3 regions of the Rhodococcus sp. NPDC057297 genome follow, and region 3 is predicted to be linked to each of the others. Evidence: riboswitches for the same ligand, from Rfam matches in the RefSeq annotation. Region 3 holds a riboswitch; each other region holds the start of a gene.
The links. Region 3 has a riboswitch for thiamine pyrophosphate ahead of ACFULT_RS25870 (TenA family protein). Riboswitches for the same ligand answer to the same signal wherever they lie in the genome.
Positions count from the first base shown of each region.

Region 1: another riboswitch for thiamine pyrophosphate. It lies ahead of thiO (glycine oxidase ThiO); the one in region 3 lies ahead of ACFULT_RS25870 (TenA family protein).
Region 2: another riboswitch for thiamine pyrophosphate. It lies ahead of ACFULT_RS02385 (3-oxoacyl-ACP reductase); the one in region 3 lies ahead of ACFULT_RS25870 (TenA family protein).

Region 1 is NZ_JBHUZE010000003.1:526,520-537,076, forward strand. Features, by position in the region: gene ACFULT_RS12480 (tetratricopeptide repeat protein) at 1-1,270, opposite strand, end outside; gene ACFULT_RS12485 (glutamate ABC transporter substrate-binding protein) at 1,272-2,270, opposite strand; gene ACFULT_RS12490 (hypothetical protein) at 2,267-3,583, opposite strand; gene ACFULT_RS12495 (NUDIX hydrolase) at 3,656-4,495, shown strand; gene thiE (thiamine phosphate synthase) at 4,492-5,172, opposite strand; TPP riboswitch at 5,202-5,314, shown strand; gene thiO (glycine oxidase ThiO) at 5,314-6,399, shown strand; gene thiS (sulfur carrier protein ThiS) at 6,396-6,593, shown strand; gene ACFULT_RS12515 (thiazole synthase) at 6,586-7,338, shown strand; gene ACFULT_RS12520 (ABC transporter ATP-binding protein) at 7,418-8,392, shown strand; gene ACFULT_RS12525 (ABC transporter permease) at 8,392-9,189, shown strand; gene ACFULT_RS12530 (ABC transporter ATP-binding protein) at 9,360-10,334, shown strand; gene ACFULT_RS12535 (ABC transporter permease) at 10,334-10,557, shown strand, end outside.
Region 2 is NZ_JBHUZE010000001.1:503,671-514,227, reverse strand. Features, by position in the region: gene ACFULT_RS02400 (zinc-binding alcohol dehydrogenase family protein) at 1-673, opposite strand, end outside; gene ACFULT_RS02395 (TetR/AcrR family transcriptional regulator) at 786-1,394, shown strand; gene ACFULT_RS02390 (LLM class flavin-dependent oxidoreductase) at 1,382-2,653, opposite strand; gene ACFULT_RS02385 (3-oxoacyl-ACP reductase) at 2,653-3,408, opposite strand; TPP riboswitch at 3,507-3,601, opposite strand; gene ACFULT_RS02380 (alpha-amylase family glycosyl hydrolase) at 3,698-4,981, opposite strand; gene ACFULT_RS02375 (alpha-hydroxy-acid oxidizing protein) at 4,978-6,138, opposite strand; gene ACFULT_RS02370 (type 1 glutamine amidotransferase) at 6,125-6,883, opposite strand; gene ACFULT_RS02365 (helicase-related protein) at 6,971-8,905, shown strand; gene ACFULT_RS02360 (PPOX class F420-dependent oxidoreductase) at 8,945-9,391, shown strand; gene ACFULT_RS02355 (BTAD domain-containing putative transcriptional regulator) at 9,437-10,557, shown strand, end outside.
Region 3 is NZ_JBHUZE010000012.1:104,414-114,970, forward strand. Features, by position in the region: gene ACFULT_RS25835 (TIGR03842 family LLM class F420-dependent oxidoreductase) at 1-277, opposite strand, end outside; gene hydA (dihydropyrimidinase) at 281-1,702, opposite strand; gene ACFULT_RS25845 (nitrilase-related carbon-nitrogen hydrolase) at 1,724-2,560, opposite strand; gene ACFULT_RS25850 (ATP-dependent DNA ligase) at 2,680-4,197, opposite strand; gene ACFULT_RS25855 (carboxylesterase/lipase family protein) at 4,267-5,808, opposite strand; gene ACFULT_RS25860 (hypothetical protein) at 5,906-6,568, shown strand; gene ACFULT_RS25865 (sugar porter family MFS transporter) at 6,690-8,084, shown strand; TPP riboswitch at 8,117-8,216, shown strand; gene ACFULT_RS25870 (TenA family protein) at 8,210-8,938, shown strand; gene ACFULT_RS25875 (ABC transporter substrate-binding protein) at 8,935-9,936, shown strand; gene ACFULT_RS25880 (ABC transporter permease) at 9,933-10,557, shown strand, end outside.

The DNA.
Region 1 (10,557 bases), on a different contig from region 3:
TGGCTTGGCTGGCCAGCACATCCGCGGTGGAGAAACGCTGTGCTGGATCGGGATTAGTGGCACGCAGCAGCAATCGATGGAACGAGGGGTACTTGCGGAGCAGTTCGTGATCGTCCGGCGACGGTATGCCCGGGTCGTACTTCCCCTTCGTCTGAGGCATGTCCAGAGTGAGAACCGCCAGCGTGCGCCCGACGGTGTAGATGTCCGATGCGACCGTCGGGCCGGTCTCGACGATCTCCGGTGCCTGATACCCGGCGGTGCCGTAGAGATACCCGAAATCCTCGATACCCGCGACCGCGCCGAGGTCGATGAGCTTGATCTGATCGTCGGTGACCATGATGTTCTCGGGCTTGAGATCGTTGTACACCAACCCGATGGAGTGGAGGTAGGACAGCGCGGGCAGTACTTCCAGAACGTAGGCGATGGCTTGTTCCACCGGCATCCGAACCCGCGCACCCGACTCCGCGTCCTTGCGCGAGGACAGGATGTCGCGCAGCGAACGCCCACCCACGTACTCCATGACGATGAACCCGATGCGGGTGCCGTCGGTGCGTGGCTGCTCGACGAAGTTGTAGATCTTCACGACACCCGGATGCGCCACCTCCGCGAGGAATTGACGCTCGGCTACGGCGACCGCGTGGGCTTCGTCGTCGCCGAAGTGCAACAGACCCTTCAACACCACCCAGCGATCGCTGACATTGCGGTCGATGGCCAGGTAGATCCAACCGAGACCACCGTGAGCGATGCACCCCTGCACCTCGTACTGCCCGACGACGAGATCGCCCGGCTCGAGCAACGGCGTGAAATCGTACGTCGAACCGCAGTGAGGACAGATGCCCGACGGCATGTCCGGCTCGCCATCGGCGCTGCGGCCTACCGGTGAATTGCATTTCCAGCAGAACCGTTTGCGTTGCGGAACAGTGGGATCGGACATCACCGCCGTCGCCGGGTCGACGGGATCGACGCGAGGAATGTCCACCAGGCCTGCGCCGAGGCGTCGGCGAGGATCCGTTCGATTCGACCGACTCGGCCTCGTCCTCCCGGACGTGCGCGACGAACGAACCTGCGATACAGGAGAAGCCTGGGTTCGGTCGGCGGCCTGGGTTCGGTCGGCGGCCTGGGTGCGCTCGGATGCTTCGGTTCGGGCGACTGCTTCGGTTCGGGCGACTGCTTCTGTTCGGGACACGGCTTCGGTTCGGGACACGGCTTCGGTCCGCTGTGAGGGTGCGGTGGCTCGACCGGTCGGGGTCTCGGGGTCTCTGGTGCTCATGTCAGTCCACGTACTGGGGAAACGGCGGGCCGGGCGAGCTGCCCAGGACGGAAAGCCAACGGTTGTAGAGGCGGTTCCAGGTTCCGTCACCGCGGATTCGCTCCAGGGTGCCGTTGACGAACCGCACCAGATCCTCACTCTCCTTCTTGATTCCGACACCGTACGGTTCGGGGCTCAGGCTCTCGCCGACGAGTTCCAGGTACGGGTCCTGGGCGGCGAGGCCGGCGAGGATGGTGTCGTCGGTGCTGATGGCGTCGACCTGGCGCTGTTGGAGGACGACGAGGCAATCCGACCACATCGCTGCCGTGGTGATCTGCGCTGTCGGGACGATGCGTTGCAGCCGTCGCAGCGACGTCGTTCCGTCCACCGCGCACACTCTCCGGTTCGCCAGGTCCGCAACGCCGTTGATGCCGGAATTCTTGACCGCGAGCACCCTGTGCTGCGCCTGGAAGTACACCGTCGAGAACGACACTTCCTGTTTGCGCGCGCAGGTGATGGTCATTGTCTTGACTACGACGTCGACCGTCGAGTTCTGCAGTGCCTCGATGCGTTCCGCCGAGGTCAGGATGCGGAAGTCCACTCGATCCGGATCGCCGAACAGGTCGCGGGAGATCTCGCGCGCGATGTCGACGTCGAAGCCGACGAGTTTGCCGGTCATCGGATCACGAAAGCTGAAAAGGTTGCTGCCGGTGTCCAGCCCGACGATCAGTCGACCGCGCTCTCTGATCTGGTCGACGGTCGGAGACGGTGGCGTGTTCTCCGGGGCAAGACCGGCCTGTCCCGGTCCGAACTGCAGGGGACGAAGACTGGCCGTCGGGCGCGCGCACTGCGGGTCGGGAGAGTCGACTTGCGGTGCATCCGTGGCGGGCCCCGCTCCGTCGGGCATGGGCGGTTCGGTGTAGCTGATGTCCGGCTCGGGCGGCAGCGCCTCCGGTGCAACGCAACTGGTGGTGAGCAGACCCACGAGGATCGCAGCGACGACGAGAAGGGTTCGGTTCACAGGTACTCACGCAACCTTGGAACGAGACCGCCTGCGACACCCGCCGCAGCGGCGATCGTGAGGACGATGGCTCCGGAGCTCAACGCGACGAGAGAGGTCTTGGCCCGCTCGACGTTGCCTCGAAGCTCGGTACGGCCCTGCTCGATACCGGCGATCAGCATGTCGTCGAGAGCCTTGAACTGAACCGCGGAATCCGCGACGCCGCTTCCCGTCGCGATGGTGACGGCGGTGTTGAAATCGCCGACGGCCAACGCGTCGTCGATCCGTTGGTGCGCGGTCTTCCACTTGGCCAGCGACTCCGTCATCGCCGCGTCACCGTGGAACAGATCGGCCAGTTGCTGCGTGTTGTCGTTGAATTCGGCGTCGTACTCGCGTGTGCTGCCGCGGCGCACGAGGTTGAGCGTCTCGTCGGACCTCGCCTGCTGAGCGAGGATGAACCCCGTGGTGAGCTTCTGCAACGGGGTGACACCACGGTCGAGCGCACGATCGGTCGCGGTCGCGGAGATGAGCCCGGCCACGAGCATCCACCCGAGGAGCACCGTCACCAGACCGGACGCCGTGAGAAACCCCCAGTTCAGCGTCCGGTGCGTGCGCCGCGACAAGTACATCTGTGCCAACACCAGCAATCCGAGGACGACGATGATCGTCGCGATCGCGAACACCGGTGGGTGCACGAATCTTTCCTGATCGGCCGACACCCGCGACGCCTGTGCCGTGTACAGCCCTTCGGCTCGCGGGAGCAGCGAGGTCTGCATCAGCGTGGACGCCTCACCGAGATACGACGATCCGACGGGGTTGCCACTTCGATTGTTGGATCGGGCGGTCTCGACGAGGCCCGTGTATACCGGCAGTGCCGCACCGATCTCCGTGAGAGCTTCCCTGGCCTCGGTGTCGGACTCGCCGAGGCCACCGGACGCACGGATCAGCTCGGTGCCTGCGTCACCGATGGCCTGCGCATACCGGTCACGCACCGCCTGAGGTTCCAGGCCACCCGAGATGAATGCCGTCGACGCCGCGGCATCCGCGACCGACAGGGCGCCGTACAGATTCTGCGCGGAATTGGCCAGCGGCTCGGTGCGCACCAACAACGAATCGAGAGTGGACTCGCGATCGGACACAGCCTCGCTCGTCACGAACCCCGTCGCGACCAGCAACACGATGAGCAGACCGCCCATGGCGATCATGCGCGCAGGCGTCGACCGTGCCAGGCGCCGCAACTCGCGCCGCGAGTCGCTCTCCGAGGCCGTGGTGGCCGTCGTGGGAGGTACGGCAGCAGTAGGTGTAGTGCCGACCACGTTCACAGGTTCGAGCATATAAGTTTCCGCCCGCGGTGCGTACGTGGACGGCGAACACACCGAAGGTCCAGTCCCCTAAGGTGTGGAGGTATGCGCGGCGACGGTGACGGGTGGGTAGTCGGGGAGAACGGCACGCGGCACTGGGGAAGGTACGGAGCCGCAGGTCTGCTCCTTCGTGCACCGTCCGCGGACGGCGAGCCGACAGTACTGCTTCAACACCGCGCCCTCTGGAGCCACCAGGGCGGAACGTGGGCGCTTCCCGGCGGCGCGAAGGACTCGCACGAGAGCGCAGTGACGGCCGCCGTACGCGAAGCCGACGAAGAAGCAGGAATCGGCGCGGCTCGGCTGAACGTCCGCGGAGAGAAGCTCACCGCGACGGCTCCCAGTGGCTGGACGTACACCACCGTCGTCGCCGACACCGACGCACAGCTGCTCACCACCCCGAACGGTGAAAGCACCGAACTGCGTTGGGTTCCTGAAAGCATGGTCGACGCCCTACCGCTGCACCCCGGCTTCGCGGCGAGCTGGCCCACCTTGCGGACCGAACCCCTGCGCGTCCTTCTGGACACCGCAAACGTGCTCGGCTCCCGCCCCAACGGCTGGTGGAAAGACCGCAGCGGCGCAACAGGAGACCTGCTGACCTCTCTCGCCGACGCGCTGCCACGCACCGTCGAACTTCCGGGCGGCACCTACGGGTGGCTCACCACCATCGAAGCCGTCCTCGAAGGCGACGCGCGCGCAGCCCGATTCGACGACGCCAGAGTCCCCGTCATCCATGCGTCGGGCAGCGGCGACGACGAACTCGCCAGGCGCGCACACGACGGCAGCGCGTTGACCGCGCTCGTCACCGCAGATCGCGGCCTGAAAGAACGGCTTCCGACGGCGGTGCAGGTGCTCCCGCCGTCGACTGTCCTCGGCTGGTTGAGCTAGTTGCTCTTCAGCTTCTCCGCCAGCGCCTGAGCTGCAGCCTGCGGGTCGCGGGCCTGTGTGATGGCGCGGACGACGACAACACGGTCCGCGCCGGCCGCAAGAACCTCGTCGACGTTGTCGGCGTCGATTCCGCCGATGGCGAACCATGGCCGAGACGGAGCCGAGTCGGCCGTGCTGCGCAGAAGTTCCAGACCCGCAGCCTTGCGATTCGGTTTCGTCGGCGTCGCCCACACGGGCCCGGTCGCGAAGTAGTCCACACCGTCCTCGATGGCGGCAAGACTCGCCTGGCTACGGTTCTGCGTCGAGCGCCCGATCACCACGTCGGGTCCCAGAATCTGCCGCGCGTAATGCACCGGCAGGTCGCCTTGGCCCAGATGCAGGACATCGGCGTTGGATGCCAGCGCCAGGTCCGCCCGGTCGTTGACGGCCAGCAGCGCGCCATGACGCCGTGTCGCCGCGGACAGAACGGCCAGCGCAGCCAGTTCGTCCTTGGCCTCCAGCGGACCGAACTCGCGCTCACCGGCGGAGTTCTTGTCGCGAAGCTGAATGATGTCGACGCCGCCGGACAGTGCCGCCTCGGCGAACTGGGCCAGATCGCCGAGCTCGCGCCTGGCGTCGGTGCACAGGTACAGGCGGGCAGAGTTCAAGCGTTCACGGGAGCTCTGAGTGGGATGCACGTCTCCAGACGGTAGTCTTCTCGTCGGAAAGACAGATACACGGGAGTCCCGAGGTACGCGGGGCTGAGAGTGGACACGCCCGTCCTTACCGTCAATACCTGAACCGGATCATGCCGGCGCAGGGAGTGAGGGTGGTTCTCGGTGAAGTTCGAACAGTCGCAGTTCGGCAAGTCGCAGCTCGGAACGCTCGCTGTCGTCGGAGGCGGTGTCATCGGCCTGGCCGTCGCAGCCAGGGCGCAGCGCGACGGGTGGTCGGTGCAGCTCTACGACCCGAACATCGGGTCGGGCGCGTCCTGGGTGGCAGGCGGAATGCTCGCGCCGCTGTCCGAGGGATGGCCGGGCGAACACGAACTTCTGCACCTCGGAGCGCACTCGCTTGCCCGTTGGCCTGAATTCGCACACGAGCTCGGAGTCGACGTGTTCACAGCATCGGGCTCCCTGACCGTCGCACTCGACGCCGCCGACGCCCAGGACCTGCGGACCATCGCAGAATTCGTCGGCGCACACGGGCATCAGCTGGACATCCTGAACCGAGCGGAGATCCGCGAACTCGAACCATCGCTCGCGCAGAACATCCGCCTCGGGCTTCTGGCGCCGACGGAACTGGCCGTCGACAACCGCGCCCTCGTCGACGCGCTGACAGCATCCGCAGCAGGCGTCGACTTCGTTGCCGAACGGGTGACCGACCTCGACGCCCTGACCGCCGACCGAATCGTCGTCGCCGCCGGAGCGCAAGTCTCCGCCCTTCTCCCGGACATCCCTGTCCGACCCGTCAAAGGCGAAATACTCCGACTCAGACGACGACCCAGCGCGACGGCACCGCCCAGCCGGACCATCCGAGGCAGCGTCCACGGCCGCCCCATCTACCTCGTGCCACGAGGCGACGGCCTCGTCGTCGGCGCCACCCAGTACGAATCCGGCCACGACACCCAGGTCACCGTTGCCGGAGTCCGAGACCTCATCGCCGACGCCGAACGCCTGATGCCCAGCATCGGCGAATACGAACTACACGAAGCCGCCGCCGGACTGCGCCCCATGAGCCCCGACGGCCTACCGCTCATCGGCCGCATCTCCGAACGCGTCATCGTCGCCGCCGGGCACGGACGCAACGGAATCCTGCTGACACCCATCACCACAGACGCTGTCGCCGCACTACTCACCGGCGACACACTCCCCGAAGCCAAGGCTGCAGATCCAGCCCGATTCGAGACAGGAAGGCACCGATGATCACCGTCAACGGCGAAGAACACGCACTTTCCGAGGGGCTGACGATGCGTCGACTCCTCGCCGATCTGTCCATGCCGGACACGGGCATCGCCGTCGCCGTCGACGGAACAGTCCTGCCGAAGAGTCGATGGGACGCCACCACCGTCGAACCCGGCTGGACCATCGAAATCCTCACCGCGGTGCAGGGTGGCTGACGTGCTGACGATCGCGGACAGAACCTTCGAATCCCGACTCATCATGGGAACCGGAGGAGCAGCGAACCTGACCGTCCTGGAAGAGGCGCTGGTGGCGTCGGGCACCGAGCTGACCACCGTGGCCATGCGACGCGTCGATGCCGCAGGCGGCACCGGTGTCCTCGATCTACTGCGCAAGCTCGACATCGCACCCCTGCCCAACACCGCCGGTTGTCGCGGCGCCTCCGAAGCCGTTCTCACCGCACAGCTCGGACGTGAAGCGCTCGAAACCGACTGGGTGAAGCTCGAAGTCATCGCCGACGAGCGAACACTGCTGCCCGACGCCATCGAATTGGTCAAGGCCGCAGAGCAACTCGTCGACGACGGGTTCAACGTACTCCCGTACACCACCGACGACCCCGTCCTGGCACGCAGACTCGAAGACATCGGCTGCGTCGCCGTCATGCCACTCGGAGCACCGATCGGCACCGGACTCGGCATCTCCAACCCGCACAACATCGAGATGATCGTCGACGCGGCAGGCGTGCCCGTCATCCTCGACGCAGGCATCGGCACCGCGAGCGACGCAGCCTTGGCGATGGAACTCGGGTGCGACGCAGTCCTTCTCGCCACCGCCGTGACCCGCGCCAAGGATCCCGCACTGATGGCGTCGGCGATGCGGCACGCGGTGAGCGCCGGCTTCGAGGCCCGCCGCGCGGGCCGCATTCCCAAGCGTTTCTGGGCTCAGGCCAGCTCCCCTATGTGAGTGGTCATCCGAAAGGATGAGTCGAGTCGAGACTCGCGGGCGATGTGCGAGCACCCCTCGGCCTGACACAGTGGATCCCATGATTCAAGTGACGGGGTTGACGAAGCAGTACGGTGCGGTGAAGGCGGTCGATGATCTGTCTTTTTCTGTGAAGCCGGGGATTGTGACGGGGTTTCTCGGGCCTAATGGTGCGGGGAAGTCGACGACGATGCGGATGATTTTGGGTCTGGATCGTCCGACGAGTGGTCAGGCGTTGATCGAGGGTAAGCCGTATGGCGAGTTGAAGCAGCCGTTGCGGAGTGTGGGTGCGTTGTTGGATGCGAAGTGGGTGCATCCGAATCGTTCTGCGCGTGCGCATTTGGAGTGGATGGCTGCGTCGAACGGTATTCCGAGGTCTCGTGTGGACGAGGTGCTTCGGTTGGTGGGGTTGAGTGAGGTTGCGAAGAAGAATGCGGGTGGTTTTTCGCTCGGTATGTCGCAGCGGTTGGGTCTGGCGGGGGCGTTGTTGGGGGATCCGAAGGTGTTGTTGTTCGATGAGCCGGTGAATGGTCTCGATCCTGAGGGCATTGTGTGGATTCGTAAGTTCATGCAGCGTTTGGCGGCGGAGGGTCGGACGGTGTTGGTGTCGAGTCATTTGTTGTCGGAGATGGCGCAGACGGCGGAGCATCTGGTGGTGATCGGTCGGGGTCGGTTGGTGTCGGATACGTCGGTGCAGGATTTCATCGATCATGCGTCGGAGGCGTCGGTGAAGGTGCGTAGTCCTCAGTTGGATGCGTTGCGGAGTGCGTTGACGTCGGCGGGGTTGACGGTGCGTGAGCCTGCGGGGGTGGATCAGTTGCAGCCGGCGATCGTGGTGACGGATTCGTCGACCGAGGTGATCGGTGATATCGCTGCTCGGCATCAGATCGTGTTGCATGAGTTGTCCTCGCAGCGTGGGTCTTTGGAGGAGGCGTTCATGAAGCTGACGGGTGAGGATGTTCAGTATCACGGTGCGGGTGCTGATGGTGTGGATGGTCAGGGGTCGGATTACAAGGCGATGGGTGGTGCTCTCTGATGGGTGTGTTGGCTGCGGAACGTATCAAGATCACCTCGACGAAATCACCCTGGTGGTGCACATTCGCCATCATCGCCCTCGGACTGGGGCTCGCATTCGCAGTGGGACTGGCGGCCAAACTGGGTCTGCAGTCCTACAACAACCAGATCGCCGAGGGCAACAAACCCGAATTCGAGCCCTACCTACCGTCGGTCTTCGAAGTGGTCGGCAGTGGCGTCGGCGGCATGGGGCTCATGGTCCTCATGATCCTGGCTGCGCTGACGGTGACCAGCGAATACCGCTTCGGCATCATCAGAACCACGTTCCAGGCGGTCCCGAACCGCGCCGCAGTGCTGGTCGCGAAAGCGTCGCTCATCGGTGTCTTCGGTTTCGTGCTGACGTTCGTTCTCGGATTGCTGGCGTTCTACATCGGTAAGGCAGTCGCCGGACCGGATGCAGGCGCTCTGCTGAGCTTCGACATCGACGGCACGTGGCGAGCGATCTACGGAACCGCCATCCTGGCCTTCCTGCAGGTGTTCATCGCCGTCGGAGTCGGTGCTCTGCTGCGCCAGTCCGCAGGCGCCATCGCACTGCTGCTGCTCTGGCCGCTGCTGGTCGAGTCGCTGTTCGGCCTGTTCGGATCCTTCGGCCGCGCGATCCAGCCGTTCCTGCCCTTCGGAAATGCCAGCCACTTCCTCGGCGAAGCCGGAGGCGTCGACTATCACTGGGGACCGTGGGGGAGCCTGGTCTACTTCGTGATCTTCACCGCGGTCGTCTTCGGTGCAGCGCTGTTGGTCGTCAACCGTCGGGACGCGTAAGTGTAAAGTAGTACAAACCGCAAAGAACCTCCGAAGGTATTCCTTCGGAGGTTCTTCGCATCTCAGGGTAAACCCTGACGAAATCCCGCCTTCCGTCATCCGTGAGAACGACTCGAAAGAATACTTCCGAGCGATGCGGTACGAACCGGAACAGGGCAGCATTTCCGTTCATGATCGAAGTGACGGGGTTGACGAAGCAGTACGGTGCGGTGAAGGCGGTCGATGATCTGTCTTTTTCTGTGAAGCCGGGGATTGTGACGGGGTTTCTCGGGCCTAATGGTGCGGGGAAGTCGACGACGATGCGGATGATTTTGGGTCTGGATCGTCCGACGAGTGGTCAGGCGTTGATCGAGGGTAAGCCGTATGGCGAGTTGAAGCAGCCGTTGCGGAGTGTGGGTGCGTTGTTGGATGCGAAGTGGGTGCATCCGAATCGTTCTGCGCGTGCGCATTTGGAGTGGATGGCTGCGTCGAACGGTATTCCGAGGTCTCGTGTGGACGAGGTGCTTCGGTTGGTGGGGTTGAGTGAGGTTGCGAAGAAGAATGCGGGTGGTTTTTCGCTCGGTATGTCGCAGCGGTTGGGTCTGGCGGGGGCGTTGTTGGGGGATCCGAAGGTGTTGTTGTTCGATGAGCCGGTGAATGGTCTCGATCCTGAGGGCATTGTGTGGATTCGTAAGTTCATGCAGCGTTTGGCGGCGGAGGGTCGGACGGTGTTGGTGTCGAGTCATTTGTTGTCGGAGATGGCGCAGACGGCGGAGCATCTGGTGGTGATCGGTCGGGGTCGGTTGGTGTCGGATACGTCGGTGCAGGATTTCATCGATCATGCGTCGGAGGCGTCGGTGAAGGTGCGTAGTCCTCAGTTGGATGCGTTGCGGAGTGCGTTGACGTCGGCGGGGTTGACGGTGCGTGAGCCTGCGGGGGTGGATCAGTTGCAGCCGGCGATCGTGGTGACGGATTCGTCGACCGAGGTGATCGGTGATATCGCTGCTCGGCATCAGATCGTGTTGCATGAGTTGTCCTCGCAGCGTGGGTCTTTGGAGGAGGCGTTCATGAAGCTGACGGGTGAGGATGTTCAGTATCACGGTGCGGGTGCTGATGGTGTGGATGGTCAGGGGTCGGATTACAAGGCGATGGGTGGTGCTCTCTGATGGGTGTGTTGGCTGCGGAACGTATCAAGATCACCTCGACGAAATCACCCTGGTGGTGCACGATCGCGGTGATCGTACTCGGATTGGGCCTCGCGGCAGTCGTCGGATTCACCTCCAAACTCGGCCTCGAATCCTACAAAGATCAAGTGGCTCAGGGTGACACGCCGGACTACGATCCGTACCTCCCCACCGTCTACGACGCAGTCGGCAGCGGCGTCGGAGG
Region 2 (10,557 bases), on a different contig from region 3:
GCACGCCTCGGTTTCCCGCCCGAAGCGCGGCGAGCGCCACAGTGCCCCAGGTGTAATCGAGGATCACGTCGACGCCTCCGGACGCGTCGCGGATCGCTGCCGTCAGGTCGTCTTCGGGCGAGCCGGCGGCGACCACTCCTGTGGCGCCGAGTTCCAGCGTCGCCTCCAATGCCTGCCGGTCGCGTCCGACGACCGTGATGGACCCGGCGCCGAGCAAGCACGCAGCCTGCACGGCGATGCGCCCGACCACGCCGGTGCCGCCCAGGATCACGACGCTCTCGCCTGCCTTCAGGTGCGCACCCTCGACGAGCGGCATACTTCCCGCCAGGCCTGCGTTTCCCAAGGTCGCGGCGGTTCCGAAGTCCAGGGTGTCCGGAATGTCGATCAGGTTGCCCACGGGTACGGGCGCGAACTCGGCCATCGAACCGAACGGAGCCCGCGGCAGGGAGAAGTACACCCGACGTCCGTCGGCGGTGACGCCACCACCTTCGATGCCTGCGATCACGGGCAGGGTTCGCGGGCTCAGATAGTGCCCGCCCGAGGCGATGGCAATATCGACGGCGTTGATCGTGGCCGCTTCCACCCGAAGCAGCTCGATGCCCTCCGCACCCGTCGGGTCCTCGTGATCGGCGAACCTGGGAACCCCGTACTCGGTCAGAACTGCTGCTTTCACGACATGCCTCCACCCATCGTCCGCACCCTCGCCCGGGTGACTGAATCAGTATTCACTGAATATGGATTCAGTCTGTACGCTACATACGTCACTGTCAATCGAAAGGGCGCATGTGCCGACCACCTCACGCGAGCTTCAGGCCGCCCGAACCCGCACAGAACTCGAGGACGCCGCGCGTGTCGTGTTCGCGCGGACGGGATACCTCGCGGCCAAGATCACCGACATCACGCGCGAGGCCGGCCGGTCGACGGGGTCGTTCTACAACCACTTCGACAGCAAGGACGCACTACTGCTCGCCCTCGCCGAACGACTCGGCGAGGAAGCCGACGCGATAGTCGCCGCGCAGGATCCGGTCGCACGAACCGCGCGAACCATGCGTCCCCACCTCGAGGTGTTCTGGCGGATCTTCGGCGAGAATCGAACAGTCATCGACGCGCTCCGCGACGCAGCCCTCGTCAGCGACGAACTCTCCTCCCGTGTCGAAGAATTCACCATCCTGCAGTTCGAGCCGTGGGTCGACAGACTGCGCGGATTCGAGAGCGACGGCGTCGAGCTGCCGGCGTCGCCCGCGGTGACGGCGCAGCTCGTGGCCGGCGCCGCCGAGTCGTTCGCACGCCGATGGACGGGCGAACCGTCGCATGGACTCGATGCGCTCGTCGACTTCGTCGATCGCGCAGTCTTCGGTCCGCTCGTGAATACACGTCCCGATCAGACGAGGTGACCACGCAGCGTGTTGGAGGTGTAGTCCCGACGAAAGAGCCCCCGCGACTGCAGGACAGGTACTACGTGGTCGACGAAGTCATCCAAACCGTCCGGATACAGCGGGGGCATCAGGTTGAAGCCGTCCGCTGCACCGCCGTCGATCCAGGCCTCGATCTCGTCGGCGATGGACTCGGGAGTGCCGATCATCGTCGCATGGCCGCCGCCCGCGGCGAGCGTGCCGAGCAGCTCACCGACGGTCGGAGAGTCTTTCGCGATGATCCGAAGGATGGTCTCGTACCGTCCGTGGGGCCCGGTGAATTCCTCGATGGGAGGCAATGAAGGGACAGGAGCATCGAGTTCCCACGCACTGCAGTCTTGTTCGACGAACATGCTCAGTTGTCTCAACGACTGCTCCACCGGCAACAAGGCGTCGAGCTCGTCCTTCTTCGCTCTCGCCTCGGCCGTGGTCGATCCGACGTAGGTCACGAGGCCGGGCATGACGCCGACGGACGAGGGTTCCCGTCCAGCACTGCGGATCCGAGCCTTCACATCCGCGTAATACGCCGCGCCGGATTCGATATCGTAGGCGACTGCATAGATCGCCTCGGCGTAGCGGGCGGCCAGATCCCGGCCCTGCCCCGACGCACCTGCCTGGAACAGCACCGGCCGGCCCTGCGGTGAACGAGGGACCGTCAGCGGACCGTCGACCCGGAAATGCTTGCCCGAGTGGTCTATCCGATTCACCTTGTCCGGATCGGCGTACATGCCGCCACGGTCGAGTACGAGAGCATCGGCGTCCCACGTGTCCCACAGAGCGAGGGCGACGTCGACGAACTCCTCGGCACGCGCGTATCTCTCACCCCGAGGCGGGATCTCGTCGAAGCCGTGATTGCGCGCTTCGGCGTCGAACATCGAGGTGACGACGTTCCATCCGGCACGTCCGCCGCTGATGTGGTCGAGGGAGGCGAGCAGCCGCGCGGCGTGGAACGGTGTGTAGAACGTGGTGGACACCGTGGTCACCAGACCGATGTGCGTCGTCACCCGCGCCATCGCCGTCAGGGCGGTGATCGGTTCCAGAAACCAAGTTCCCGCTCCTGCCGGGTCACGCACCGAGTGGCCGTCGGCGAAGAACACCGCGTCGAGTTTGCCGCGCTCCGCCGTCCGTGCGAGCTTCTCGTAGTACCCGATATCGCCCAGGTCCTCGACGCGCGAACGCGGATGTCGCCAGGCGGCGCTGTGGTGACCGCAGTTGTACAGGAAGGCGTTCAGATGCATCATCAGTCCTTGACCAATCCACCGTCCACGACGAGATTCTGGCCGGTCACCGAACGGGACCACGGCGATGCGAAGAACAGCAACGCATCGGCGAACTCCTCGGGCGTCACCACACGTTTCAATGGAGTGGAGGCGGCGATGAAGTCGAAGACCTCCTCCGGCGTCGCGGCGCTCGCGTCGGTGGTGCGCAACAGGCCGCCGGACACCATGTTGACGGTGATGCCGTCGCCGCCGAGGTCGGCCGCAAGCGTCCTGGTCAGCGACAGAAGAGCGGCCTTCGATGCCGTGTAGTCGTGGTAAGGCACCACGGGGTTCTGAAACAGGTTGGTGCCGACGTTGACGATCCGGCCCGATCCGGCGGCCCGCATACCCGGCACCGCGCGCTGAGTCGTGTTCAGAGCACCGCGCACTGCGCCCTGGAACTGGGCGTCGAACTGGGCCCAGGAGATGGTGTCCGCCTTGCTGCGCGCGTCACCGTCGAACGAGAAATCGGCGAGAGCATTGTTGACGACGGTGGTCACCGACGTGCCGAAATGCTGCTCGGCTGCGGTGAACAGGGCGTCGACCTGGGCGGGATCGGTGACGTCGGCAGCGACGGCCACACCACCGATCTCCGACGCCAGTGCCTCCGCAGCCTCGCGGCTACGACGATAGTTGACGACGACGTGTGCTCCCTGCGCAGCGAACGCGCGGGCCACTGCAGTTCCCAGGCCCCGTCCGGCTCCGGTGACAACGACGGTCTGACGATCGAAGTTCATACTTGTGCCTCTCGCTCGGTGGACACCACGAACGTGAGGATGCACGGATGCTCGGCACCAACGACCGACCGCGCTGACATCCCTAGGAATACCGGGGCATTCCGCAGGCTCCACGCCTGCCGCTGGTGCTGACCAGATCAGGTTCGACGGGTGTGTTCTCAGCCGCATCGGTGCGGCACCCCGTGTCGACTGCACACTGTAGCCCCTTCGCTGGGCACTACCGTCTATCACTCCTTCTACGGTGATCTAACGAAATCTCTAGAGAGTGATAGATCATCCTACGATCGAGCTAGCCGATGACCGCCCATCCGTGTGCCGGCACCGTCGTCCGTCCGCCGTCCACGGACGCAGCACCTGCCAGGACTTCGCCGGAAATGCGGTAGTCGACGGTATCGTCGCCGAGATTCAGTGCGACGTGCAGTGCGTTGTTTCCACTGTGGACCCGATAGAGCATCGCGGTGTTGGCCAGCTCGACGGTCTCGGTTTTCGCAGTGTGCAGCCACGGGGCGCGTCGACGTAGTCCGATCAGTTCCTGGTGCAGGTGGAACGTCGACCATCCCGCCGGATCGAGTTGCTCACGAGTCATGGGGAATTCGGGACGGACATCGTCGTCGCCGCCGACGCGTTCCTCCTTGACGCCGCGGAAGCCCTGCTCGTCGCCGTAATAGATCATCGGTGTTCCACCAGTGGTGAACAGCGTGACGAGCGCGTGGGGGAGATGCCGTTCGTCGGAGATGGTGCTGGCGATGCGATTGACGTCGTGGTTGCCCACGAACGTGGCGGGCACGAAGGTGTCGAGCCACTCGTTGTGGCGCCCGAGGGCGTGCGAGAGCTCGAAGAAGTTCTGCTCCGCGATTGCACTCCACGTCGCCTTCCACAGCTCGTACTGGGTCACCGAGTCCAGCGAGCTCCGCTGCACGATCTGTGCGTAGTCACCGTGGATGACCTCGCCGAGGAAGTACGCGTCGGGGAACCGTTCCCGTACCCGAGGTAGTACGGTCGCCCAGAACTCCGGCGGCACAGCGTACGCCGCGTCCAGACGCCACCCATCGGCGCCGCGGCCGAGCCAGTGTTGCATGACGTCGACGACGTAGTCCTGCACTGCGGCACTGCTGTGGTCGAGCGCGACGAGCTCGTCGTGACCTTCGAAGTTGCGGTGACGCCCGGAGGCGTCGAGATGAAACCAGGATGCCGCGTCGGAGTCCCCGGCAAGAGCACTCCGGAACCGTGGAAAGCTCTGTCCTACATGATTGAAGACACCGTCGAGCATGACCTTCATCCCCCGGCTGTGCGCCTGGTCGATCACGGTGTCGAAGTCCTCGTCGGTACCGAGCCGCGCATCGACGCGCAGGTGGTCGACGGTCTCGTACCCGTGGCCTTCCGAGGCGAAGATGGGACCGAGTGCGATGCCGGATGCTCCGAGTTCCAGTGCGTAGTCGAGCCATTCGACCACCTTGAGCAACCGATGCTCGTCGGCCAAGGAGGTTCCGTCCCACTCTCGTACCGGCGCACCGGCGAATCCGAGAGGATAGACATGCCACCAGATTGCGTGCTCGACCCAGGACGGACTCATGCGCGCACCACGGATTCCCGGCCGAGTTCGGCGGCACCGGTGTGCCCGGACAAGCTGGTGACCAGATCGAATTCGGCCAGAATGCAGCGCAGTACGTGCTCCACACCCTCCTGCCCGCCGAGTGCAAGGCCGTACAGGAACGGCCGGCCGAGCAACACCGCGTCCGCTCCGAGCGCAAGCGCCTTGGCCATGTCGGCCCCCGTGCGCACCCCGGAATCGAACAACACCGTCACCTGATCACCGACGGCGTCGACGATGGCAGGCAGTGCGTCCAACGATGCTCGCGCGCCGTCGATCTGGCGTCCACCGTGATTGGACACCACGATGCCGTCGACTCCGTGCTCGACGGCCGACCTCGCGTCGCCGACGGTGCAGATCCCCTTGAGGACGATCGGACCGTCCCAGTGATCCCGAAGGAACTTCAGTTGACCCCAGTTCAGCCCCGGATTGGGGAACATCTTCGCCCAGTGCATTGCCGCAGCAATGGGATTGGTCTCCACAGGCTGCTCCAGCCCGGCCTTGAACGCCGGATCGGTGAGGTAGTTCTCGATGCCGAGGTTCGCGAGAAACGGGAGGTAACCGCGGTCGAGGTCCGCCGGACGCCATCCCAGCAGAGTCGTGTCCAGGGTGAGCACGAGCGTCGTGAATCCGGTGGCCTTCGCCCTGTCCAGGAAACTCAGGAGCACCGATTCATCCGTGGGCCAGTACAACTGGTACCACCGCGGTGCGTCGCCACCGGCTTCCGCCACTTGCTCGAACGAGTGCGACGCCTGCGTCGAGTGGATGTACGGAACGCCGAGCGCCGCTGCGGCTCGTGCGGTGGCGAGCTCACCGTCGGGATGGGCGAGAGTCTGAATGCCCACCGGTGCGATCAACAAGGGCGCGGGAAGCTCCGTGCCCAGCACCGTGACCGAGTGATCCCGTTCGGCCGAGCTACGCAACATTCGCGGTGCAATGCGCCACCGGTCGAACGCTTCTCGATTGGCACGGGCCGTCGAACCACTACCGGCGCTGGCGACGATGTACCCCAGCGCCTCGGGCGTCAGCCTCGCGGCAGCCTGATCCTCGAGTTTCGCGAGGTTGGTCGTGATCTTCGGCTTCTGATCGGTGAACATGCCCTGGGCATAGATGCCGATCTGGTGGTCACTGAAGTTCATGCTCCCCACCGTAGTGGGAGGCGGGGAGTGCACAGCGTGAAATCCACCCGTCGAGCAGCGCGGCGCAGCGTGCGCGCAGGTCGGCTTCGTTCTCCACCAGGTCCTTCCTGATGGCGTCGACCATGTCCTGGTCCTGCTCGATACCGTCACGCACCCACGCGTCGGCCCAGGAGTCGAAGACGTCGACGTCGATCTCGGGGTGGAATTGCAGTCCCAGGTGCCTGCCGTGCACGAAGGCCTGCTGGCCGGCACTGTTGCTCGCGATCACCGTCGCGGTGTCCGGTGCGACGAAGGTGTCGTCGTGATACTCCATCCACGGTCCGGGCCCGATCAGGTCCGGGCACACCGAGATGGTCTCGGTCAGGCCGTGCTCGGGGAACTGCGACCGCGTGACGGTCCCTCCCAGGATTCGAGCGAGCAACTGCCCACCGAAACAGACACCCAGAATCGGTACGTCCTTCTCGATGGCACGCTCGAGGTAGTCGATCTCCGGGCCGATCCACGACGACTCTCCGTACGCAGCGTCCGGCGATCCCATGACGACCACCATCCCGGCGTCGTCCAGCGAAGGCGGGGTATCGGCGTGCCCGTAGTCGAAGGAATGGACGTCGAGTCGGTATCCGCGACTCTCCAACTCGGGCGCGAGCGTGCCGATATTGCGACAGCCCAGCGCCGGGTCACGATCGTGCACGAGAACGACTGCACGCTTGTCGGTCGCGGAATCCTGTCGAGAATCGATCGTCATGGAGCACGAGGCTATGACACGGTGCCGAACGGACTGTCCTCTGTACCGGTACTGCCGTGTCGGTCCGGTGCTCTACGGTTGTTCTCCGTGCCACCACGTCGACGCAAACCCGCTTCCACCACTGCCCGCACGGTCGGCGCGGGCAAGAGCGCTGCCGCACGTAAGTTCAAGGGGTCGTCGGGAACCACCACCGCGAAGAAGCGCACCACCACACGCAGGAAGCCGGTCCGCAAGACGGCGTCGCCCGATCTGCCGCTCCCCGATCCAGGCGAGCGCGTCTGGGTACTGGACGTCCCGTTCGAGGATCGCGCATTGGCATCGGCGTCGGGCGCCCGCTGGTATCCGGGTCCTCGCGTGTTCGCGTATTACGGAACCGATCTGCCCGACGGGTTGGCCTCGTTCGAGTCCATGCCGTACAGCCTGCAGCGGTGGGTGGAGGACGACGCGAACGAAGAGTGGAGACCGGAGGTCGTCCACGAACGGTCGTTGACGCCTCGCGAGACGCAACTCGAGTCGGTGCGCCGGCAGCTGGGCGCGATGAACGCTGGGTTCCCGTACTTCGCGCAGATGGACTCGACGGGTCTCGGTAAGACTCTCGCCGTCTGCGAAGCCGTTCGGCAGGCAGGCTCGGCTCCGGACATCGGCACGGTTCTGGTCGTCGCACCCAAGGGCGCGCTTCCTGGCTGGCGACGGACCATCGCCGATACCGAGGCAGATCTCGATCCCGCGGATCGCAAGCGTTGGCTGCTGGTGACGTATCAGTCCACCAAGAAGTTGTTGACGGTCCCCGAGGACACGGACCTGGGCAAGCGCAAGAAGACTCAGAATAAACGCACGATCACGTTGGGCGAGTTGCGTTTCGACATCGACGTCGTCATCGCCGACGAGTCGCACGCGTTGATGAACATCGAGTCGCAGCAGTCGCAGATTCTGTGGCGGTATCAAGAGGCCGCGCGTGCGGTCGTGTGGATGTCCGCGACACCGGGGTACCAGCCGATGCACTTCGCGTACATGGCTCGCGCGATCGAACAGAGCCGGGCGGCCGGTCCCATCGTCGGCGACGAGGAGGTCCTCGGGTACGGCGTGACCACCAAGTGGGCCGAATTCCTGATCGAGCAGGGCTTCGCACTGAAGGAGGGCAAGGCGACCACCGGATTGAAGACGTGGCGGTGGGAACCGGAGGACGCCGCGCAGCGTACGCGCGACATCGACACCATTCACCGGTGGCTCTCCGGAGGTGCTGTGCCGTGGTCGATCTCGCGCCCCTCGCCCCCGACGCCGCGTGAGCCGCTCGGCCAGGAACTCACTGCCGCGCAGAAACGCCTGTACAACTCGGCATGGGTGGACTACCGCAAGGAGCTCGGCCTACCTCTGTGGAAGTCCGTCGGCGGTAAGCGTGTGCTGCAGAAGAATCCGAGCACGAGGGCTGCGGCACTGCGGTTCCGTCAGAAATGCTCCTACCTGCGGATCCCGTCGACGGCCGATCAGGTTCGCGCGTGGATTCGCGACGGCAACCAGGTGTTCGTCTCCATGTTCTACCGCGAGTCGGTCGCGGGCCTCGCAGAGGCGCTGCGCGACGAAGGCCAGGATGCCGCCGTCGTCGACGGCAGCATGAGCAGTCAGGACCAGGAGCACGAGATCCGACGCTTCCAGACCGGCGCCGCCCGCGTGATCATCTCGACCACGACGAGTGCGATCAACCTGCACTCGAACGAGCTGTTGCTTCCGGAACGGACGGTGTCGACGTCGGCGCCGCGTGTGACCTTGATTCACGATCCACGATGGACACCGATCGAGATTCGTCAGATCGAAGGCCGAGCCAACCGCATCGACAAGGACCACGAGCACACGACGTCGACGTGCTACTACGGTTACGCCGAGGGCACCGTCGAGGAGGAAATGGTGCTCACCGGGATCGAGCGCATCGCGGACCTGGGCTCCATCGTGGGCCAGGCCGACCTCATCGACCCGGAAGCATTCCTGGCGGCGCGGGCGGAGGCGGGATCGGCGTCGGGCGCATAACGTGGGGTAGTCGACCGAGCCACTACTCGAGGGGGAGTCATGAGTTCAGACAGTTCCGAGTCGCGCCGCTTCGATCCGCACGATCTGGTGGCCGAGGCACGTCTCGGCGTCCTCGCGACCATCAAGTCCGACGGTAGGCCGCAGCTGTCGCCGGTGACGCCGTACTACGACCGCGACGCCGGAATCGTCTACGTGTCGATGACCGACGGCCGCGCGAAGACCAAGAACATCCGGCGCGATGCTCGGGTGTCCATCGAGGTCACCAGCGCCGACGGCAGGTCGTGGGCCACGGTGGACGGGACCGGAACGCTCATCGGGCCGGGAACCGACGTGTCGAGCCCCGAAGTCGATGCCCTGGTCGACTACTACCGAGCCGCCGCCGGGGAGCACCCCGATTGGGACGAGTACCGGTCCGTCATGGTGTCCGACCGCCGCGTGCTGTTGAAGCTTGCCGTCGAGCACGTCTACGGCCAGCGAATCGGCTGACGAACCAGCTGCCCGTCGGGAACCGGCTGCGTTGACTTCCGCGACATGAGTCTCGTGCCCACCCACACGCTGACGATCGGCGTGCTGGGTCCGATGCGTGCGCGCCTCGACGAGCGCGACATCGACCTCGCCGGCCCCGGCCGACGCGCAGTACTGGCGCGACTCGTCCTCGCCAGAGGTTCGGTGGTGTCGACGGATCTGTTGATCGAGGATCTGTGGTCGGGTGAACCTCCCCCCAAAGCGCTGGCAGCCCTGCAAGTTCACGTGTCGAATCTTCGCAGGACCCTCGAGCCCGACCGCAGGCCTCGCACGCCGGCGACGGTTCTGGTCAGCTCCGCGCCGGGATACAGGCTGGTCCTTCCGACCGAGCAGGTCGATGTCTGGCATTTCGAATCCCTGGTCGTCGGCGGCATACGCGAGAGCGACCCGACATCTCGGCTCGGAATGTTCGATCGTGCGCTCGCATCGTGGTCGGGTAGCCCGTATCAGGGTCTCGCAGACATGCACTGGGCTGCAGTGGAGATCGCACGTCTCGACGAACTACGAAGCACGGCAGTCGAAGAACGGGCGCATACGCTGCTGAATCTCGGTGCGGCACCCACGGCCGTCATCGCCGATCTCGGGAGGCACGTCGCCGACAGTCCAGGACGTGAGCGCCCCGTCCACATCCTCGCTCTGGCGCAGTACCGCGCAGGGCGACAGGTCGACGCCCTCGATACCCTGAGCCGGGCGAGGAGATACCTGTCCGACGAACTGGGCATCGACCCCGGCCCCGAGTTGCGCACACTGGAACGCGACATACTTGCCCAGGATCCCGCGCTCGATGCACCGCACGTGGTCGACGCCGCTACTGCCCGTGTGTCGTTCCATGCGCCCGCGCCCAAGGCCCCGGTGGTGAACTGCAGACCGAGGGAGACGCAGGTCGTCCTCGATGCTGCCCGCGGTGTCGAACACGGCTCGTTCGACATCGTCTGGCTGGGAGGCGAGCCGGGCCAGGGCAAGTCGACACTTGCCGACACCATCGCGCACCACTTGGCCGCCCGCGGATGGACAGCGGCATGGGGGTCATGCCCGGAGGTCGACGGGACACCGCCGGGCTGGCCGTGGTCCGAAATTCTCGCGTCCCTTCGGTCGCAGGCGCCAGTCCCCGCAGAGCTGCGGCAGAT
Region 3 (10,557 bases):
TTCCGCAGACCGTACGGTTGCCGAACATGTCGTTGAGCGTGGCGAACGTCGACGCCGTCACCGTCCAGTCACGGGTGGCGGGATTGGTCACCATCGGCCCGACGACAACCCTCCTGGTTTCCGACAGGATCTGGCTGTGAATGACGTACGGCTCCTGCCACAGCAGGTGAGAATCGAACGTCCAGACATGCGAGAAACCATGCGTCTCAGCGCGTCTCGCGAGGTCCACGACGCGTGATGCAGGCGGTGTGCACTGCAACACGACTCCGATGTCCATCGGTCACACGAGATTCTGCGACAGCTCGCGCTTCACGAACCGCCCGTCTCCGGCCGAACCGCGATACTCGCCGTCGTCGACGATCACCTTGCCGCGGGAGATCACCGTGTCGACGTGTCCGTCGATCTCGAAGCCCTCGTAGGCGGAGTAGTCCATGTTCATGTGGTGCGCCTTTCCGAGTCCGATGCTGGTGTGGCCGTTCGGGTCGTAGATCACGAGGTCACCGTCCGCGCCGGGCGAGACGATGCCCTTCCTCGGGTACATGCCGAACATGCGCGCAGGCGTGGTGCAGCAGACGTCCACCCACTTCTCCAGGGTGATCCTGCCGTTCTTCACCCCCTGGAACATCAGATCCATGCGGTGCTCGACGGATCCGATTCCGTTGGGAATCTTGGAGAAGTCGCCGATGCCCATGTCCTTCTGGTCCTTCATGCAGAACGGGCAGTGGTCGGTGCTGACGGTGGCAACGTCCCCGGTGCGCAGGTAGCGCCACAATTCGTCCTGGTGGCCTTCGGCGCGGGATCTCAACGGTGTCGAGCACACCCATTTGGCGCCGTCGAATCCCGGCGCGCCGAGCTGCTCTTCGAGCGAGAGGTACAGATACTGCGGACAGGTCTCGGCAAACACGTTCTGCCCGTTGCCTCGTGCGACCGCGATCTGTTCCAGTGCCTGCTTGGCGGAGACGTGTACGACGTACAGCGGAGCTCCGGTGACGTTCGCCAACATGATGGCACGGTGGGTTGCTTCTTCCTCCAACTGCCACGGTCGCGAGGTGCCGTGGAAGTACGGTGCGGTGTCGCCGCGGGCCACCGACTGTGCGACGAGCACGTCGATGGCGATCCCGTTCTCGGCGTGCATCATCAGCAATGCACCGGTCTCCGCCGCGGTCTGCATGGCGCGCAGTATCTTTCCGTCGTCGGAGTAGAACACGCCCGGATACGCCATGAACAGTTTGAAGCTGGTGACACCTTCGGACACCAACTCGCTCATCGCTTTCAGTGAATCACTGTCCACGTCGCCGATGATCTGATGAAACCCGTAGTCGATCGCACAGCGCCCGGCTGCCTTCTCGTGCCACTGCGCCAGCGTGTCCTGGACCCGTTGCCCTGGAGTCTGGATGGCGAAATCGACGATGGTGGTGGTGCCGCCCCACGCAGCGGCCCGAGTGCCTGTCTCGAACGTGTCCGACGCGAACGTGCCCCCGAACGGCATCTCCATGTGTGTGTGCCCGTCGACTCCACCGGGGAGCACGTATTTTCCGGTCGCGTCGATCACCGTGTCCGAGGTCTGGGTCAGATCGGCAGCGAGCGCCGTCGAACCCGGTTGCAGCACAGCAACGATGGTGCCGCCGTCGATCAGCACATCGAGCAGCTGGGCACCTGTGGGCGAGACCACGGTGCCTCCGTGAACGAACGTCGTACCCATCTCAGCGCACCCGGCCGGCGGTCATGGCTCCACCAGCGGCGCGTAGGCGTCGGGTCTGCGGTCCCGGTAGAACGCCCATCGGTCACGGACCGTTTTGATGAGATCCATCTCCAGGTCACGCACGATCACCTCGGGCTCGCTGTCCGAGGCGACGTCACCGACGAACTTGCCTTCGGGGTCGACGAAGTAGCTGGTGCCGTAGAAGTCGTCGTCACCGTACTCCTCGATGCCGACGCGGTTGATGGCTCCGATGTAGTACTCGTTGGCCACCGCCGACGCCGGCTGCTCGAGTTTCCAGAGGTAGTTGGACAACCCGCGCGAGGTAGCCGACGGATTGAACACGATCTCGGCTCCGGCGAGACCCAACGCGCGCCACCCTTCCGGAAAGTGCCGGTCATAGCAGATGTAAACGCCGATGCGACCTACTGCGGTGTCGAACACCGGCCAGCCCAGGTTGCCTGGTCGAAAATAGAACTTCTCCCAGAATCCGTTCACGTGCGGGATGTGGTGTTTGCGGTATTTCCCCAGGTAGGTGCCGTCAGCGTCGACCACGGCCGCGGTGTTGTAGAGCACGCCCGGTTGTTCCTGCTCGTAGACCGGCAGGATCATGACGATGCCCAATTCCTTCGCCAGTGCCGCGAACCTGTCGACAGTGGGCCCCGGCACCGACTCGGCGTAGTCGTAGAACTTCGAGTCCTGCACCTGGCAGAAGTACGGGCCGTAGAACAATTCCTGGAAGCAGACGACCTTCGCCCCTTGTTCGGCCGCACTGCGCGCGTATCCCTCGTGCGCCTCGATCATCGTCTGCTTGTCGCCGGTCCAGTTGGTCTGGACCAGAGCCGCTCGAACTGTCGTCATGGCTGACCACTTCCGTCCCTCGTTCTCGATGGGCCTGTTCAACATAAGTGATCCACGAGGTACACGTGCGGTCAATGGTGTTACAACATGAAGTGAGGACGTTTCGGCCGGGTAACGACTCAGGTCGACGGCATCAACAGGGCCCGCACAGCGTCGATGGTGTCGGCCTCCGCGGGTGTCTTGTCCGGCCGATACCGCAGCACGCGTGCGAATCTCAGTGCCACACCACCTGGATAGCGACTACTGGTCTGCGCGCCGTCGAGTTCGATCTCCACGACCAGTTCGGAGTTCAGGTAGACGGTGTGCTCGTCGCGCGATCGTTCGTGCTTGGGAAATTCCTCGGTCTGCCACTGCAACAACGCATCGGTGAGACCTTTGAACGTCTTGCCGACCATGATCGGGTCACCGCCGTCCGGGTCACGCGCTCCCAAATGAAGGTTCGACAACCACCCGGTGCGCCGCCCGTAGCCCCATTCCGCAGCCAGCACGACGAGGTCGAGAGTGTGCTCGGGTTTGACCTTCTGCCAGTCCTTTCCCCGTCGTCCGGCCGCGTAGATCGAGGACAGCGACTTGATCATCACCCCTTCGTGACCTTCGTCCAACGCCGCATCGAAGTGAGCGGCGGCCGAATCCGCGTCGGGTCGCACCAAGGACGGGATCCGATGTTGCGGAGCCACGCGCTCGAGGGCGTCGAGTCGTCGTTCGAGCGGTTCGTCCAGCAGGTCCACTCCGTCGAGGTGAATGCAGTCGAAGAAGTACGGCTGCAAGAGCAATTCGTGTGCGCTCTGCGCGCCGAACCGACTCATCGTCTCCTGGAACGGCCTAGGTCGCCCGCCGTCGTTCAGCGCAAGGGTTTCACCGTCCAACACCACGGACTCGCAGGGGAGTGTGCGAATCAGCTCCACCAATTCCGGTACGCCGTCGGTGATCTCGCGCAGTGTCCTGGTGTAGATGTGCACGTCGTCTCCGAGCTTGTGCACCTGGATCCGCGCGCCGTCGAGCTTGTATTCGACGCTGACGTCTCCCCCCATGTCCGCCCAGGCGGACGCCAGCGTCTCCGCCGGCGAGGCCAGCATGGGACGAACGGGCCTTCCGACCTGCAGCCCGAAGCCTGCCAGTGCCTCCTCCCCGCCATTCAACGCAGCGACTGCGGTCGCGTCGAGACGCCCGGACAACATGAACGCCCGACGCACCGGTCCCGAATCCAACCCGGCGGCCTTGGCGATCGCATCGGTCATCACTCCTTCGAGCGCACCCTGACGAAGCTCGCCGGTCATCAGGCCGACGAGAAACTTCCGTTCCTGCACGGTCGCCGACGCCCAGAGGTCGACCAGCAGTTCACGCCGACGCGCAGCCGAGCCCGGTCCCGACGTCGACGCGACGGCCGTGACGGCGTCGTCGACCTCACTCACCGTCAGCACACCGTCCGGCGCGGCCGGGACGTCGATGTCTGCCAGAGTTCGCCACCCGACGCCGATACGGCCCTGCGGCAGCTCCCCGGACAGCCAGGACACGACGACGCTCACGTCCGCGGACTGCAGGTCGGCGAGCAGCAGGCGCAGAGCCTCGGTCTTCGCCTTGCGGGAGCGCGTGGCACCGACGGCCGAGGAGGTGTCGATGATTCGAGTGAACAGCACGTACCGAACGTAACCGGAAGGTCGGACACTCAATCCTTCCGCGGCGCGAGCGCGCTCGGTCGACGTACGTCAGCTGAAGCCGAGCACCCGGTCACCCCATGCCACCCGGGTCTCCCCGTCCGGGTCGTCGACGACGTTGTCCTGGCCGTCGATCACCAACGTGGCACGGGTCGGCTCGGTGTACAGCGGCCAGTGTTTCGCGCCGTCCAGCGTCGCGGGAACTCCGTGACGCGCGAACGCCGTCCACCGCTTCATGACACGAGCCGAGACGGCCGTCGCAGCTTTGCGGCCACCGAGCCAGAACGTCGGGTCCCGGTTCAGGGTGCCGAAGTTGCCGAAGACGTAGGGCAGTTCCGTCGCGTGCCCGGCTCCGATTCGAGCGGCTTTCAGCATCGGCGTCGCGTGGTCGAACCGGTACATCCAGACCGGCGAGTGCCTGCTGTGCGCATCGGCGATCCACAGGCTGGGCATCTTGAATCCCGCGTCGGTCGACATCGCGAGTGCCCCGGAGGTCTTCGATCGTTCCGGGTACGCCGACATGATCTCGGCGACGCGGAAGGCAGGCAGTTCCGCGTGGTCGTTCGCGATCGCCCGGAACATCTCGGACACGGTGTCCGAGGTGACCGGCATCAGCGGCGACTTCATCAACCGGAAGATCGACGCCTCGTCGTTGTTGGTTCCGATGATCAACGGAATTCGGTGGGCGAACCCTTTCTGGAACGCGGCGACCGGATACCGAGGCACGATGTCGCCGTCGACGACCGGGGCCAACCCCAGTGTGCCGGGCACCTTCGTCGGGATCTCGTAACAGAGCGTGTCGCCCTCCTCCACGAGCCGCATGAACTCGATGGTCTTCAGCTCGTGGATTCGGTCCGGCGTGATGTCGACGAGTTCGAGGAATCGTCCCGCGACCTGCGCAGCTCGGTCGGGACCGTACACCGACGTCGCTGGTGCGCTCTGCACTATCGCGCGGTGAAACAGCCCCTCGGCTTTCGGTGACGTCATCAGCGTCGTCACCGACGCGCCACCCGACGATTCCCCGAAGAGCGTCACGTTGGACGGGTCACCGCCGAACGCGCCGATCGATCGGCGCACCCACTCGAGCGCCGCGATCATGTCCCGCAAACCCAGATTCGATTCGAACACCGTGTCGTCGGTGGAAAACGAGGACAGGTCGAGGAATCCGAACGCACCGATCCGATAGTTGATCGTCACGATCACCAGGTCGCCGACTTCCGCGAGACGCCGACCGTCGTACACCGCTTGAGACGAGGAACCGAGCGAGTAGGCGCCGCCGTGGATCCACACCATGACCGGCCGCGGGGTTCCGTCGGGCTCCGGCGCCCACACGTTGAGCGACAGGCAATCCTCCGACATCGGAATGTCGGGATCGATGGGTACCGGGTTGTCCAGGCCCTGCGGAGCGACGGACCCGAAGTGCCGGCAGTCCCGTGGCTGCGTCCACGGTTCGACGGGCCGCGGGGATCGGAATCGATGTTCACCGTCCGTCGGCGCCGCGTAGGGAATGCCTTTCCACGCGTGGACCGACCCGTCCTGATGGCCGATCACGTCGCCGTCGGGCGTGCGCACCTGGCATGTCGTCTCGCTCATGGCCCCTCCTACGATCTACCGGCGTTCGCCAACGTACCAACTCAGCGTCGGCGCGGATCGTCGTTCATCTCTGCGCAACGTTCTTTATGCTGGGCGTATGACGCGAGTCCGGATCTATGCCGGTGCAGCATGCGGGCTTGCCGCCGTGGTCATGTCCGGGTGCAGCACGCAGTCGTCGGGGAACGCAACGGCACCGCTGGCGACGGTGAACACCGATCCGCCGTCGGTGGTCAGAACAACCACACCTTCAGCCGCGACAACTCCGCCGTCGACTCCCGTGCCGACGACTCCCGTGCCGACGACCACGCTGCCGTCGACGACGATCTCGACCGCCGCGCCCGCGATCGCCGACCCCTCTCGTTACGAGGGGCTCAGCGGCTTCTACTACTTCATCTCTCCTACCGGCAAATTCGAATGCGCGGTGTTCATCACCGATGCGTCGGTCGCCGGCTGCCACGGCGAGTTCCCGTCGAATGCTCCTCGGGTGGAGGGCAGCGGCGCCCCGGATTCGCTGGTAGCGCCCAACACGGTCGAGCTCACGGCAGGCACCGCGGCGCGATTCCTGAGCTCCGGCGATCCTAGGTTCCATCGGTTCGACGCCATCGCCACTCCGCTCCCCTACGGTGAAACGCTCTCGATACCCGGGTCGGGTACGTCGAACGGCATCACGTGCAGGGTCGACGAGCTCGCCGGGGTCTCCTGCGTCGACCAGGTAGGGCATGGTTTCACCGTGTCCGACACGGCGTTCGAGTTGAAGTGACCGGTGTGTTTCGCAGTGCGAACGACCGGGCATAAGCTGACAGCCGTGCGGCGAGACCGCCGCACGATCATCTGTCGCGGCCGAGAGCACTGAGCTCTCCGACCGGGGAGGAGTTTTCCCGATGTCCACCACGCCGACTCGACGCAACGCCAAAGTCATAGGCGTCAGCGTCGCCGCCGCGGTCGGCGGCTTCCTGTTCGGTTTCGACAGCTCCGTGATCAACGGGGCCGTCGACGCCATCGAGGGCCGTTTCTCGCTGGGTTCGTTCACCACCGGTTTCGTCGTCGCCATCGCGCTGATCGGCTGCGCCGTCGGCGCCTGGTTCGCCGGCTCCCTCGCAGACCGATGGGGTCGCAAGAAAGTGATGGTGCTGGGCTCGGCCCTGTTCACCATCTCCTCGCTGGGATCGGGCCTCGCCTTCAGCGTCCCCGACCTGATCCTGTGGCGCATCCTCGGCGGCCTCGGTATCGGTATCGCCTCCGTCATCGCGCCTGCCTACATTGCAGAGATCGCTCCTGCGAAATGGCGCGGAAGCCTGGCGTCGCTGCAGCAGCTCGCGATCACTCTCGGCATCTTCGCCGCCCTCCTGTCCGACGCTCTGCTGCAGGGCGCCGCGGACGGCGCATCCAACGACCTCTGGCTCGGCCAGGAAGCCTGGCGCTGGATGTTCCTCGTCGGCGTCGTACCCGCCCTGATCTACGGCCTGCTCGCGGTCACCATCCCCGAGTCACCTCGCTACCTCGTCGGCAAGCATCTCGATCAGGAAGCTGCCGACATCCTCGCCAACATCACCGGCGAACTGCATCCCGACGAGCGAGTCCACGAAATCCGTCTCACACTCCGCAAGGAGGAGAAGGCCTCGTTCGCCGACATCCGCGGACCGAAGTTCGGGCTCCAGCCGATCGTGTGGGTCGGCATCGTCATGGCCGTCCTGCAACAGTTCGTCGGCATCAACGCGATCTTCTACTACTCGACGACGCTGTGGAAGTCCGTCGGCTTCACCGAGGACCAGTCCTTCACGACCTCGGTCATCACCTCCATCATCAACGTGACGATGACCTTCGTGGCCATTCTGTTCGTCGACCGGATCGGCCGGCGCAAACTGCTCCTGGGTGGTTCGGTAGGTATGTTCGTCGGCCTGCTGATGGCCGCGGTCTCGTTCTCCCAGCAGATCGGCAGCGGCGACGACGTCTCCCTCCCGAGCCCCTGGGGTGCCGTCGCGCTGATCGGAGCGAACCTGTTCGTGATCTTCTTCGCCGCCACCTGGGGACCCATCATGTGGGTTCTTCTGGGCGAGATGTTCCCCAACCGCATGCGCGCCGTGGCCCTCGGAATCGGCACCGCCGCCAACTGGCTCGCCAATTTCGCTGTCACCCTTGCATTCCCGCCACTCACCCAGGCCGTCGGCCTGTGGGTGATCTACGGGTTCTTCGCCATCATGGCTGCAGTCTCGTTCTTCTTCGTGAAATCGAAGATTCCCGAGACCAACGGCATGGAACTCGAAGACATGCAGTAACGGATCGCCGACGAGGGTGCTATGGTCGGCGATGTTCTGACACGGGGTGCGTCCGTACATGCGGATGCTGAGATCACACCCGTCGAACCTGATGCAGGTAATGCTGACGAAGGGATGTCAAGGCGATGACTACGCCTGTGCACTCGGTGCACTCCGAAAGACCCGGCGATTCCGGTCGCTTCACGAACAACCTGTGGGACGCGACGGCGGATCTGCGCGCCGCCATCGATGATCTCGAGTTCCTCGGGCTCCTCGGTGACGGCACGCTGCCGCTGGACGCGTTCCGCACGTACATCGCACAGGACGAGCTCTACCTGGCCGGATACGCCAAGGCCCTGTCCATCCTGGCGTCGAAAGCGCCGGACACGCAGACGGCGGCGTTCTGGGCGTCGTCTGCGGCAGGTGCCGTCGCAGAAGCGTCACTTCACGCGTCACTGCTGTCCAGCGACGCGCTACCGAGCCCCGGGTCGGTGATCGAACATTCACCGGCGTGCCTGGGCTACGTCTCGTACCTCGTCGCCACTGCAGCGACGGAACCCTACGCCGTTGCGGCCGCGGCTGTTCTTCCCTGCTACTGGATCTACGCCGATGTGGCAGTTCGGTTGTCGCTCGCGGCGCGGGAAGTGTTGCAACGCAACCCCGAACACCCCTATGCACGGTGGGTGTCCACGTACGATTCCGACGAGTTCCGTACGCTCGTCGACGGCGCCCGCGTCCTCGTCGACGATGCGGCCGCTGCAGCCACGGACGCCCAGCGCGACGCCATGGCGCAGGCGTTTCGCGTCGCGACAAGATACGAACTGATGTTCTGGGACACAGCACTTCACCCGACGCCGTGGCCGGTGGCACGATGAAACGATTACTCGCCCTTGCATGCGCCGCGATCTCCGTCGCGGGCCTGACCTCGTGCGCGCAGTCGAACGATTCGGACACGATCAGATTCGCACTCGACTGGACACCCAACACCAATCACACCGGCTTGTACGTAGCCCTCCAGGAGGGCTACTTCGCGGACGCCGGACTGGACGTGGAGGTGTTGCCGTACAACAACACTTCGTCGGACACCCTCGTCGATTCCGGTAACGCGGAGTTCGGGATCAGCACGCAGAGCTCCACCGTTTTCGCGAAAGCTGCGGGTGCGCAGATCGTTTCGGTGCTCGCCCCCCTCCAGCACTGGGCAACGGCAATCGGTGTACGCGCAGACCGTGACGACATTCCGAGCCCCAAGGCATTGGACGGCAAGGTGTACGCGGGCTTCGGTGACACCGGTGAGAAAGCAGGGCTCCGACAGGTCATCCAGAACGACGGCGGTAGAGGCGAATACGAGACCGTGGTTCTGGGGACGTCGGCGTACGAAGCCGTGTACTCCGGTACCGCGGACTTCACCGTCTCCTATCTCGCATGGGAAGGCATCGAAGCAGAGCACAGCGGGACTCCGATGAAATACTTCGAGAACACCGACTACGAATTCCCCGACGCGTACGCGATCACCATCAGCGGCAACGAGAACTGGCTGGCCGACAACCCCGACGAAGCCGGGAAATTCGTCCAGGCACTGCAACGCGGGTACCAGCTCGCGGCCGACGACCCCGATCGCGCCGCCCAGGACGTCATCGACGCCAACCCGGGAACCTTCACCGACGAATCGTTGGTGTTCGAGAGCCAACGGATGTTGGCGGACAAGTACATGCGCGACGGCGACGGCGAGGTCGGCACGCAGAACATCGACAAATGGACCGAGTACTCGAAGTTCCTGTACGACAACGGGGTTCTGGTGGACGAGAACGGTGCGCCGCTCACGTCCGAGCCCGACTGGTCCACGTACTTCACCGACGACTACCTCGGCGAATGACAACCTCGGCGATCGGTGATGCATCCTCCGGAGCGCCTCCCGCCGCTCGCGGTGTCCGGCGATGGCCGGTTGTCAGGGCGGACGGGCCGGCGCTCGTTCGCTGGGCTCTGCCGTCGGCAACCATCGTCGTCGTCCTCGTCGCGGTGTGGCAGACCTACGTCACCACCAGTGGAATTCGACCTCAGGTACTTCCCTCACCCACGCGAATCCTGAGCCAGGGATGGGCGCATCGAGACGCGATCGCCACCAATGCTGCAGCGACACTGCAGGTCACGATCATCGGTTTCACCGTGTCCTGCATCGTCGCCTGGACTCTTGCTGTCGCCGTTGATTTCTCTCCGTGGCTGCGTCGTGCCGTCGTCCCATTGTTCGTGGTCTCTCAGACGTTGCCGATCATCGCGATTGCGCCACTTCTCATCATCTGGTTCGGCTTCGGACTGCTTCCGAAGATCCTCGTCATCGCATTGGCTACGTTCTTCCCCATGGCAATCGGCCTGATCGAGGGTTTCGCCTCGGCCGATCGCGACGCCCGCGCGCTTCTGTCGAGCATGGGCGCCAGCCGCTGGCAGCAGTTCAGATACGTGCGTCTACCGTCGGCGATGCCGCGGTTCTTCACCTCGC